Regions from separate parts of the Alkalihalobacterium alkalinitrilicum genome, predicted to be linked through region 1. Evidence: predicted binding sites of a transcription regulator. Region 1 holds the regulator's gene; the other holds the start of a gene.

Region 1 (5,966 bases):
GAAGCATTGCTTTTACACGAGCTACTACATTCTCAACAGTAAACCCGTACTCTTCCATAATTTTTTCTCCAGGTGCAGATGCTCCAAATCGATCGATTGCAATCACATCGCCATGATCACCTACATACTTACTCCAACCAAGAGAAGATCCCATTTCAATACCAAGACGTACTTTTACATCACTTGGGATGATGGATTCTTTATATTCAGCAGATTGTTTTTCAAAACGATCCCAGCTCGGTATACTAATAACAGAAGAATAAATACCTTCTTTTTCTAATACTTTTTGTGCTTCTACTGCTAACATGACTTCAGATCCACTTGCTAATAGAAGGGCATTCACGTCACCTTTTGCCTTAGAAACAACATAAGCCCCTTTCTTAACACCTTCATATGAAGTTTCTTGAGTCGTTTCTTGTGTTGTAAGGTTTTGTCGTGATAAAACAAGTAAGGTTGGTTGATCTTTACTTTCTAGGGCTAGGCGCCAAGCAGAAACTGTTTCATGACCATCTGCAGGACGAATAATAGAAATATCTGGCATAGCACGTAAGGACGCTAGTTGTTCTACTGGTTCATGGGTAGGTCCGTCCTCACCAACTGCAATACTATCATGAGTAAATACATAAATGACAGGTAGTTTCATTAGTGCAGATAGTCTTATCGCTGGACGTAGGTAGTCAGAGAATACAAAGAAAGTTGCCCCAAAGACTTTAACACCGCCGTGAAGAGCCATTCCATTAACTGCAGCACCCATTGCAAACTCACGAACACCGAACCATATATTTTTACCACTATAATCTTCACGATTAAAATTGCCGGTGTCTTTCATTAACGTCTTATTGGAAGAGGCTAAATCAGCCGAACCACCAATTAATTGTGGAATTTTCGAAGCAAATGCATTAATTGCATCTCCAGACGCAGAGCGAGTCGCAACACCTTTACCTACTTCATAAACAGGTGCATCATCAGCCCAACCTTCTGGAAGTTCCCCATTTACTGCCATTTCAAATTGTTTGGCCAATTCTGGATATGCATCTTTATACTTGGAAAATAACTCGTTCCACTCTATTTCCTGTTTTGCGCCTTGTTCTTTTACGTTTGCATAGTATTCAGCAACTTCATCAGGAATATGAAATTCATTATCAAATGACCATTGATAAGATTCCTTCGTTAACTTTACTTCGTCTGTACCAAGTGGTGCCCCGTGTGAAGCAGATTTACCCGATTTGTTTGGCGACCCGTAACCAATTGTCGTTTTCACTTCAATTAATGTAGGACGTTCATCTGCTTTTGCAGATTCAATCGCTTTTCCAATTTCATCAAGATCATTACCATCTTCCACACGAATAACTTGCCATCCATATGCATCATAACGTTTTGCGACATTCTCAGAAAAAGACATGTTTAAATCCCCGTCTAGAGAAATATCATTTGAATCATATAAAATAACAAGTCGGCCTAGTTTTAAATGACCAGCTAATGAAGCGGCTTCTTGTGAAACTCCTTCCATTAAGTCCCCGTCACCACAAATAGAGTACGTATAATGGTCTACGATTGGAAAGTTTTCTTTATTATATGTACTTGCCAAATGACGCTCAGCCATTGCCATTCCAACTGCCATTGCGACACCTTGTCCTAACGGTCCTGTTGTTGCTTCAACTCCAGGAGTATGTTTAAATTCAGGGTGTCCAGGTGTTTTACTTCCCCACTGTCTAAAGTTTTGTAACTCCTCGATGGACAAATCATAACCTGTTAAATGCAATAGACTATAAAGTAACATGGAACCGTGACCTGCTGAAAGTACAAAACGGTCTCGGTTAAACCATTCTGGATTATTTGGGTTGTGAGCCATGTATTTTGTCCATAATGAAAATGCCATTGGAGCTGCTCCCATCGGCATACCAGGATGTCCTGAATTTGCTTTCTCAATACTATCAATTGATAACGTTCTAATCGTATTTACTGCTAAAGTTTCAACGTGAGTTGTCATCCTTTTTATCACCCTTTCTATCATGTCAAATTGTATATATTCGTTTTTCATCATATACTTTCTTGACTGTTTTAACAAGGAAACAAGGTGAATTTTATCTGTCAAATATAGTTTTTACGATATTCAATTACACTATCCAACTCTAATGTTGGATCCCACCATTTCCCTTTTTGGCATCTTTTAGTTTTTGCGGGGTAACATCTTGCCCTTTTTCGTCGACAACTTTCACTGAATGAAGTTGCTGTTTAAACGAAGCCCGGAACGTTTGAACGTACTCTGCTCGTAATTTTTTCTGTTCTTCAGCCTCTTTCGTCGTCAATCCCGTAGTCTTACCTCTTTTGGCAAGTTCATTAATTCTTGCAATTTTCTCTTTAGATAACATATTAATTTCCTCCTAAAATACACATCCATTCTTCTATAAATGTACACGAACAATTTATATCATTCAACATTGTTCTCTTTATCCATGTATTCTAGGTACCTGCGATTGACGGTTGCTTTAGATGTATTGTACCCAAGTCCATTTAAAAAACTACTAATCTCTGAGAATGTAAGCCCTTTTTTTCTCAACTTAAGAATTTCATCGATTGGAATATCTTTCCTCTTTCTCCCACCCACCTGATGTCTTAACAAGTTTTTTTCAGGATCATACCCATTCTTTATTGCTTTTTTCATGCCTCTTTTAATTTTCATATTATGTAATTTTCGCTGGTATTCTTCAATGATACTAACAATATCCATTAGGATCGTATCCATCTCTGATGGCTCTAGTTGGTTTCCTAAATTGCAAAGCGTATATATTTTTTTATTCATCTTTCTAACTTGATATAATAAAGCAGTTTTCGTATTGCCTCTACCAAGTCGAGTATCATCTTGGATAAGTAGTACATCTACACCACCTCTAAGTAACTCCAATACTTCTATAATTCCTTCTCTATCATTTTCATATCCACTTTGACGTTCCTTTATCACTTTAACAACTTCAAAATCTAATCGGTTAGCTAAATCTAATAATTCCTCCGCTTGTCGATGTAGCGAGGAGGTTTGTTCCTCATTGTTTGTACTCACTCTACAGTAAACTACTGCTTTAATCATTTTTTCACCTACTGTTCGTATCTACTGGGATGGTTAACGTTTGCCCAGCTATTAAACTACTTTTTTCCATCTCATTCGTTTGTATTACCCAATGAATAAATTCCTCTATGGAGAATGGGTGCTCATAATTTGTTGCAAAGCCCCATAAAGTATCTCCTTCATTAACAACAACCTCAATAGTTTCAGTTATTCCTTGTTTCTCAGCACCCACGACAGACATAAAAGCAAAAAATGCTATAGAAAGTACAAATAATAATACTAGTGTTAATTCTTGTCGAGTTAAATTTACGAATTTCATCAAATACCACCTCATAGGAATGTATGTTCTTGTCTATTATTGTAAAAGAGAACACCCATTCGTGTCAATGAATAAATTAGAACTTATGTTTGCATCCCTTTTTTTGACATGCTATACTTTATTTAAGATTAATTGGATAAATGAGGTGTCATTGATGACAAAATTATCAAAAAGACAACAAGAAATCTTAGATTATATTAAAACTGAAGTACGAAAAAAAGGTTATCCACCTTCTGTTCGGGAAATTGGCGAAGCAGTGGGACTAGCCTCTAGCTCTACTGTACATGGTCATCTTTCTCGCCTTGAGAAAAAGGGACTTATTCGGCGCGACCCTACAAAACCGAGAGCTATAGAGGTTATTGACCAAGAACAAATAGGAGCGGAACAAGGTATTGACACTAGAACAGCATTTGTCCCAGTCATTGGTAAAGTTACTGCTGGACAACCTATTACTGCGATCGAGAACGTCGAAGAGTATATCCCATTACCTGAACGGTTAGTCTCAAATGATTCTGTCTATGTTCTTATCATAGATGGAGATAGTATGATAGAGGCTGGAATATTTGATGGAGATATGGTAATTGTTCGTCAACAACAAACAGCCAACAATGGAGACATTATCGTTGCTATGACTGAAGAAGATGAAGCTACAGTAAAGCGATTTTTCAGAGAGAAAGATTATATCCGACTTCAGCCTGAAAATTCAACAATGGAACCGATTATACTTAAGAGTTGTACAATTCTCGGAAAAGTGATTGGAGTTTTCCGAACCATTCATTAATTTTACAATTCAAAAAAAGAGGCTGGGACAAAACTCAGTAAATGGAATTAAAAGAGGCCCCGAGAACATTTTTTGTTCTCGGGGCCTCTTTCGTATGTATTTAAGTTTTTTCATTTTACAAAACAAAAAAAGGACAACCACTGATAAAATTAAAGTTCCTACACAATAACCATCGGAGGTGTGCCCTTATGTATAAACACTATAACATGAATCAAGTAATTTTGCCTTTAAATTTAGAAATGAAACTTCAAGAAAATGATATTGCATTCGCGGTTCATCATCTGGTAGAGCAGATTCCAGAAGAAGCCTTTGCCGGCTTCTTGAGAAAGACCGGGTGTCCTGCTTATCATCCGCGCATGATGATGAAAGTCATTTTATGTGCATACACACAATCTGTTTTTTCTGGAAGGAAGATTGAATGCCTACTTAAAGACAGTATACGCATGATGTGGCTGGCTCAAGGTTATGAGCCAAGTTACCGAACAATTAATCGGTTCCGTGTTCATCCGGAAGTTCAAGAACTCCTCCGTGAGTGCTTTGTTCAATTTCGATGTCAACTTGTCGAAGAGAAGGTGATTGACAATGAAGCCATTTTTATTGACGGGACTAAGATTGAAGCCAATGCCAATAAATTTTCATTCGTTTGGCGAAAATTGATTGAAAAATACAGTGCCAGCCTGATCGAAAAATCAAAACAACTGTATGATGAGTTGGTGGAAAAAGAAATCATTCCTGAGATCGAGCGAGAAAGCACTGAGGACCTTTCAGTGGAGGAGCTCTCTCTTATCACAGCGAAGTTAGAAGAGACCGTCGAAGAATACACTAAACAAATTGAAGCAAGTGAAGAGGCAAGCGAAAGGAAAGATCTTCGTTCAAAGCGTAAAGAACCAAAGAAAGCCCATAAACAATTTCTGGATCTTTTCATGCGCAAACAGAAGTACCAAAAAGACATGGAAATCTTTAAAGGACGGAATAGTTATTCAAAGACAGACCACGATGCCACGTTTATGCGTATGAAAGATGATTATATGAAAAATGGACAACTGAAAGCTGGTTATAATGTACAAATTGCGACAGAAGGTCAATATACGCTCGCTTACGAGATCTTTTCAAATCCAACTGTTACACGTACGTTGCGCCCATTCCTTGATAAAATTGAGCACCATTTCTTTGAACTCCCAGACTATATTGTCGCAGACGCTGGTTATGGAAGTGAGGAAAATTATGAGGATGTGCTTGATAATCGAAAGCGCACACCTCTTATCACGTACAATACATATCGTAAAGAGAAGAAAAAGCGTTTTAAACAAGACGAATTTCAGACAGCCAATTGGGATTATCATAAGGAAGATGATTCAACAGCTGCTTACAGAATAGAAAACGGGTGAGATCTATGACCAACGTAAGGTGGACGTAGAACCAGTTTTTGGATATCTGAAGGCTAATTTGCGTTTCACTCGAAAGTCCGTGAGGGGCAACGAAAATGTCAAAAATGAATTAGGGTTTGCATTCATGGCGGAGAACATACGAAAGTACACCGCCATGGACGCCGATCAAGCATTGGATAATAGAATAAATCAACAGAAAAAGGGTTCCAATCATTTTATTTTTATGGTTGGAACCCTTTTTTATTATTTTTGGCTAGTTATGTCCCAGCCTCTTTTTTGGAATTAATATAGTGAAAGGTATTGCTCACGCTCCCAAGGGTGAACTTGCGATCTGAACATATCCCACTCAATTTCTTTTGCTTCAACAAAGTGTTCTACAGCATGCTCACCAAGTGCTTTAACTAATACTTCGTC
Region 2 (5,966 bases), 4.8 Mb from region 1:
GAGGTTACATCATGTTTGACTGGCTAATTATTGGTGGAGGTATTCAAGGTTGCACGGCAGCTGTTTATCTCATAAAACAGAAAAAAGTTGCAATTGAAAACTTAGCCATAATCGACCCAAATGAAAAGCCATTATCCATGTGGCTTCATTGTACATCTACTATTGAAATGCCTTATTTACGTTCCCCATCGATTCATCATCTGGCACCCGCTCATTTTGACCTTGAAAAGTTTTCGAAAACGGCAAGCGGAAAGCCTTACGCTGCTTTTTATAAGCCTTATGATCGACCTGGTTTAAAGCTTTTTAACAATCACTGTGAGCACCTATTTGAAGAAACTACACTTTATAATAGTTGGATTCAAGGCAGAGTCGTTCAGTTAAAGAAAGGTAATAAAAATTGGCAAGTTGTCCTTAAGGATGGTCAACAGCTTGAAAGCAAAAATGTTATATTAGCCATTGGATTGAGTGAACATCCATACTGGCCTGAGTGGGCGGTTATGGCTAAGGAAAACGGTGCTTCTATTTCACATGTGTTCGACCGTGAACGACAGGTACCGGAGACGACCAAATCCTTAATAATTGTCGGTGGTGGGATTACAGCTGCCCATGCGTCCATCAAATGGAGCCGTCATCTTCCAGGAAACGTGACTCAAATTTCAAGACATCCGCTTCGAGTCCACCAATTTGACTCTGACCCTGGATGGCTTGGTCCAAAATTAATGAGAAGCTTCCAAGCCGTTTCGAGTTATGACAAGCGACGAGATATGATACGTCAAGCTAGGCATAGAGGTTCACTCCCCCTTGACCTTAAAGCGAAAATTAGTAAACAAATAAAAAGCGGCGCTCTGTCCTTTTTACGTGATGAAGTTGTGGGTCTACAAATAAACGACTCCATGAATGTAGTTAAGTTACTGTCTGGTGATACGGTTAACAGTGAACATATTCTTCTTGCAACTGGTTTTCATCAATCACCACCTGGCATTGAATGGCTAAGTACAACGATTGAAGAACGCAAGCTTCGATGTGCTGCGTGCGGCTATCCTATATTGTCTAATTCATTACAATGGGATGAAGGATTATATGCTATTGGTGCACTTTCTGAACTTGAGATTGGACCTGTCGCAAGAAATATATCGGGTGCGCGCCGTGGAATTGAAAAAATACTACAGTCCTTTTAACTTCATATTCATTTTGACTTTCTCAGTAGCTAACCCACCATAAGTAAACAATAAAAAAAACAAAAAAAGCAGAGTGCACAAAGACACTCTGCTATGATTAATCAATAAATTGTATATCTAATTCATATCCTTTTTCAAATAACATTTTGCCTGGTCGATAACGATCTAACAGTTCATTGTATTGCGTTGATAATACGAAAAACCTTTGTTCATTATTTTCCTCTAATGCATCATCAATCTGCTTACAAATCTCGTTCTTTTGATACTCGTATATTGAATATTCAAGCATCGCTTGGGCATAGAGGGAATTCAGAATTTCTTCTGAAGGCTTCTTCTTGTTACGAATCGCGGCTAATTGTTTCATAAGCTTTTTATCAATGGCAAATTTGTTCATAGAAGTTACCTCCTTTTTGTTATTTTACACTAAATTTTCGGATAATTCAAACATTTTAATTGTCTAATTTTACCCAATTTTATCTAATTATTTTGATTTACAATCTTTTTACCCTACTTTATCTATAAATAAACCTTTCTATCAGACGAATTTGCCCTATTTGAAACACTAAAAAACACCTCTACACAATAAAACGCAGTCCAAATTTCGTTGCATGCAAAATTGTTAGAGGTGTTGAATTATTTATTATATATAATTAGTCAGGTCTACTCATGATCTCTTATCGCTTCAACCATTACTTTTAAACTTCTTATTTGTTCATTTAACGACATACTTGGTATATTCGGGCGAGTTGTTACCATATCTGGTGTTGCTGGAAAATGAACAAACCCAGCCTTAATATTTAACTCATTTTGCTGAATATGATGCAAGACCCCATATAATGTATTATTACAAATATAAGTACCAGCCGTATTCGAAATTTGCGCTGGAATGCCTTCAGAAACTAGCCGTTCTACCATATTGCGAATTGGTAATGTCGTAAATAACCCATCTGGACCATCACTAAAAATCGTACGATCGACCGGCTTATCTCCTTGATTATCGCCTTTATCTCCTTCACCAGCTGTATCCTGAACATTGATCCCAATTCGCTCCGGAGTAATCGCTGCTCGTCCAAAAGCAAGTCCACAAGAAATGACAACATCTGGATTTATCTCTTCCATTTTTATTAGAAGGGTATCTACACATTGACCATACACTACTGGTAGTCCGATCGTCTCGATTTCTACTCCTTCTACCCCTTGGTTCTTTAATGCCTTTACTATTTCTAAAGTAGGGTTTACGTTGAAATCACCAAACGGCTCAAACCCTGATAATAATACTTTCATAATTATGATTGCCTCCTTCATTGCTGTATAGTTTTATTGTAAAGGTCGCTACACTAAGTGGCAATGTAAAGCCGCTTCCAAATATTATGCAGTTGTAAAAGAACGTTAGTTCTCATATAATAAATACAAACAAACGTTCTTACAACGGGGGGATTGATCGTTTATGGTGATAACGAAGGAAGACCAAACAACCATTCATCAATTTGTGCTATTAACAATTGCACGGAAAGCATTAGAAAAAGACCTTGAACAACTAAAAGCATCTTCTTTAAAACTACAACCAGCTTATCTAAACCTAACAACAACTGTACTCGATCAACTAAGTAAAGAACTTGGAGTCATTAAGCGTTATATGAAACAAAAAGAGTTGAAAGTTGAAGTTGGAAAAAATGACGGCACATTTTCTTATTACCATTATTTCTGTCGTGGGTATGAAGGGCAAAATCATTACTTAAATGTGAACTTAAAAAATCAAGTTACACAATATATAACGAACTGTTTTGCAAATGGAGTAAAATAAGCAAATTATGAAACGAGGGCCAACAAAGTATTTGTTGCCCTCTTCTTTTTTTTCATTTTACACTCAAATAAGAATGATTAATGATAGTTAACTAAACTATTAAAATTCTAACAAATTTAATAGTTTTTAAAAGAAGGCATAATTTTATATATATTTTATATTAATAATATAATAGTTAACTCTAAAAATAGTTAGAGGAGGTGAAGAAGATATTACATGATGTAATTAATTATGAAATTTTTGTAAAAATGAGTTTTGCTGCCGTAGCTGGATTAGTAATAGGTTTGGAGAGAGAACTTAAGGGGAAACCATTAGGATTAAAAACTTGCCTAATTGTATCTGTAATATCTTGTTTACTAACCGTCGTATCATTTGAGTCGGCTTTTTTATATTCTAAGGAGTATTCACGACCAATGGACCCAGGTCGTATCCCTTCCTATATTATCAGTGGTATCGGTTTTTTAGGTGCTGGTGTAATTCTTCGGAGAAGTAATGAAGCAATCTCAGGCTTAACCACAGCTGCATTAGTCCTAGGTTCAGCAGCGTTAGGAATAACTATTGGTGCAGGTTTTTATATCGAAGCGTTAACAGGTGTAATTTTTATCATTATAGGAATGAAAGTCATTCCCTATCTATTTAATAAGCTCGGACCAAAAAAATTAAATGAAAAGGAAATAAAAATAAAACTATATATTAAAATGGCAACCGATTTAACTACATTACTCAAAGAAATGAAATCAAAAGATCTAGGAATCAAACATGTGAAGATAAAAGAAGAGGGAGCCGACGATATTATTATTACCTGTATTGTGACCGTCCATAAAAAGGTTTATACAACAGATATTTATTATTCCATTAAATCATTAAATGGGGTAATAAAGGTAGAAGCCGAAAGTTTAGAATAAGTAAATTAGATACGAAAGACGAATCAGAGAATGGTGTCAGACGCCATTCTCTTCAATACACTCACACACTTGTCATTTAAACATATTGAAGCAAGGTAGTAGCAACTGAAAAATAAATGAACAACCCAACAATATCATTGATCGTTGTAATAAATGGTCCTGAAGCAACGGCAGGATCTATTTTTAAACGATGAACAACCCAAGGAATAATTGTTCCTGTAATCGTCGATATAACAATAGTAAAAAACAATGAAATACCGACTACTACACCAAAATACATTCCACTAATATCAAAAATTAAAGCAATTAGAAACGCAATAACACCGCAACAAACTCCCATAATTAATCCTGTTAACGCTTCTCTTTTTAACAATTTACGAAAAATATTTTGTTCGTCTAAATTACCAAGTGCAATACTCCTTACTACAACTGCCAATGATTGCGTACCAGTGTTACCGCCCATATCAGCAATTAACGGAATAAATATCGCTAATATGGTCATTTCAGCTAATGTACTTTCAAATTGTCCGATAATACCTGCTGTACCGATTCCTAATATCATTAAGATAATTAACCACGGTAAGCGCCGTTTAGCGGCTATTAGAGGACCGACTTCAAGATCAACAGAACCTTTCGTCGCCATTAAGTCTTCAATGTCTTCAGTCGTTTCTTCTTCAACAATATCCATCACATCGTCCACTGTTACAATTCCTATGATAACGTCTTTTTCAGTCACGACGGGAACGGCTATTAAATCATAGTTTTTAATAACTTCTGCTACTTGCTCTTGGTCAGTTGATGGTAGTACTGAAATAAACCTATTTTTCATTATATTTGCAACCATATCAAGTGGTTCAGCTAAGATCATTTCTCTTAAAGAAAGAACTCCTTTTAAGACCATCTTCTCATCTGTCACATAAATATAGTAAATCGTTTCAGCATCTTTTGCTTCCGTTCGTAATCTCTCCATAATATGCTCGGCGGTTTCCGTTTCTAATGCCGTAATAAATTCCGTCGTCATTAAGGAGCCCGCCGTATCATGGTGATAAGATAACAGCTTTTTAATATTATCTGCGTCTTCTTTACTCATTCGCTCTAAAAAGTAATTGGCAATGTGGTCTGGTATTTCACTTAAAAAATCGGTCACATCATCTGCAGAAAGTTCTTCTAGTAACGTGGGGACCAAGTGTTCATCTAACTCTGAAATGACAATTTTCTGTTGTTTTACTGGAAGCCCTACAAAAATATTTGAGAGTTCCTCTGTTGATAAATATTGATAAACGAGCTTTCTTTGGATCTCACTAAATTCTTGAAAGATGTCGATTTGATCCGTTGGATGAAGAGAAAGGAAATCTTTACAAAATTCTTCTCTTTTCTCTTGTTTTAAATATAATTGTAAATAAAATGTATATTCTTCTCTGTTTTTAAAATTTAGCATCACCATATCAGTTACCTCCCTTCACAGAGGCTAATTTTTATAAATGTTCCACATCAACCGTTAATACGTGGTCAATTTTTTTAAATAAATAGTAAATTTCAGTTGTATATTGCTTTTCAGGAGCTGAAATGACTAGATCGATTTGTTGATTTCCGTTTTCAAGATCTTTAATTTTCACATTACGAATGTTGATTTCGTAATTTTTTCTTTCTTTTAAGCTATCTCCTTTTCGTTCAATCGCTCGCAATAGCTCGGTCATTTTCATATTCTGTTCCATCACAATTTTTACTGAGACATCTCGTTTACTCAATGTACTCGGGCCAATTCTCTTCACAAAAAAAGGAAGGGTATTCACTGCTACAATAAGAAGAAGGACTACATAAAGTGCCTCAGCATAAAATCCAGCCCCGATCGCAATTCCAAGTCCTGAAGCAGCCCAAATCATCGCTGCCGTCGTTAAACCTGAAATGACATCGTTATTTCGTCTTAGTATTACCCCTGCACCTAAGAAACCGACACCACTTACGATTTGCGCTGCTAATCGCATCGGATCCATAGTATTAAAGGTAGGCGTTGCATAACGATGAAATGATTCAACTGATACGATAGTTATGAGACAACTCGCTACACAAATGACCATG

What was found. Region 1 encodes LexA, which represses DNA repair genes until DNA is damaged. Its sites were predicted from a motif close to CGAACATATGTTCG; they were not measured.
Region 2: a site for LexA is predicted at 2,589-2,602, ahead of BK574_RS23240 (YhjD family protein). Genes of this name have one in related genera too.

The regions. Positions count from the first base shown of each region.
Region 1 covers NZ_KV917368.1:46,949-52,914, reverse strand. The annotation lists gene tkt (transketolase) at 1-1,990, opposite strand, end outside; gene BK574_RS00230 (DUF896 domain-containing protein) at 2,133-2,372, opposite strand; gene BK574_RS00225 (YneB family resolvase-like protein) at 2,432-3,082, opposite strand; gene yneA (cell division suppressor protein YneA) at 3,090-3,383, opposite strand; gene lexA (transcriptional repressor LexA) at 3,538-4,164, shown strand; partial or broken gene BK574_RS00210 (IS1182 family transposase) at 4,353-5,838, shown strand; gene glnA (type I glutamate--ammonia ligase) at 5,835-5,966, opposite strand, start outside.
Region 2 covers NZ_KV917368.1:4,810,470-4,816,435, reverse strand. The annotation lists gene BK574_RS23255 (FAD/NAD(P)-binding protein) at 12-1,178, shown strand; gene BK574_RS23250 (IDEAL domain-containing protein) at 1,276-1,572, opposite strand; gene pcp (pyroglutamyl-peptidase I) at 1,839-2,462, opposite strand; gene BK574_RS23240 (YhjD family protein) at 2,626-2,982, shown strand; gene BK574_RS23235 (MgtC/SapB family protein) at 3,183-3,887, shown strand; gene mgtE (magnesium transporter) at 3,964-5,331, opposite strand; gene BK574_RS23225 (MgtC/SapB family protein) at 5,363-5,966, opposite strand, start outside.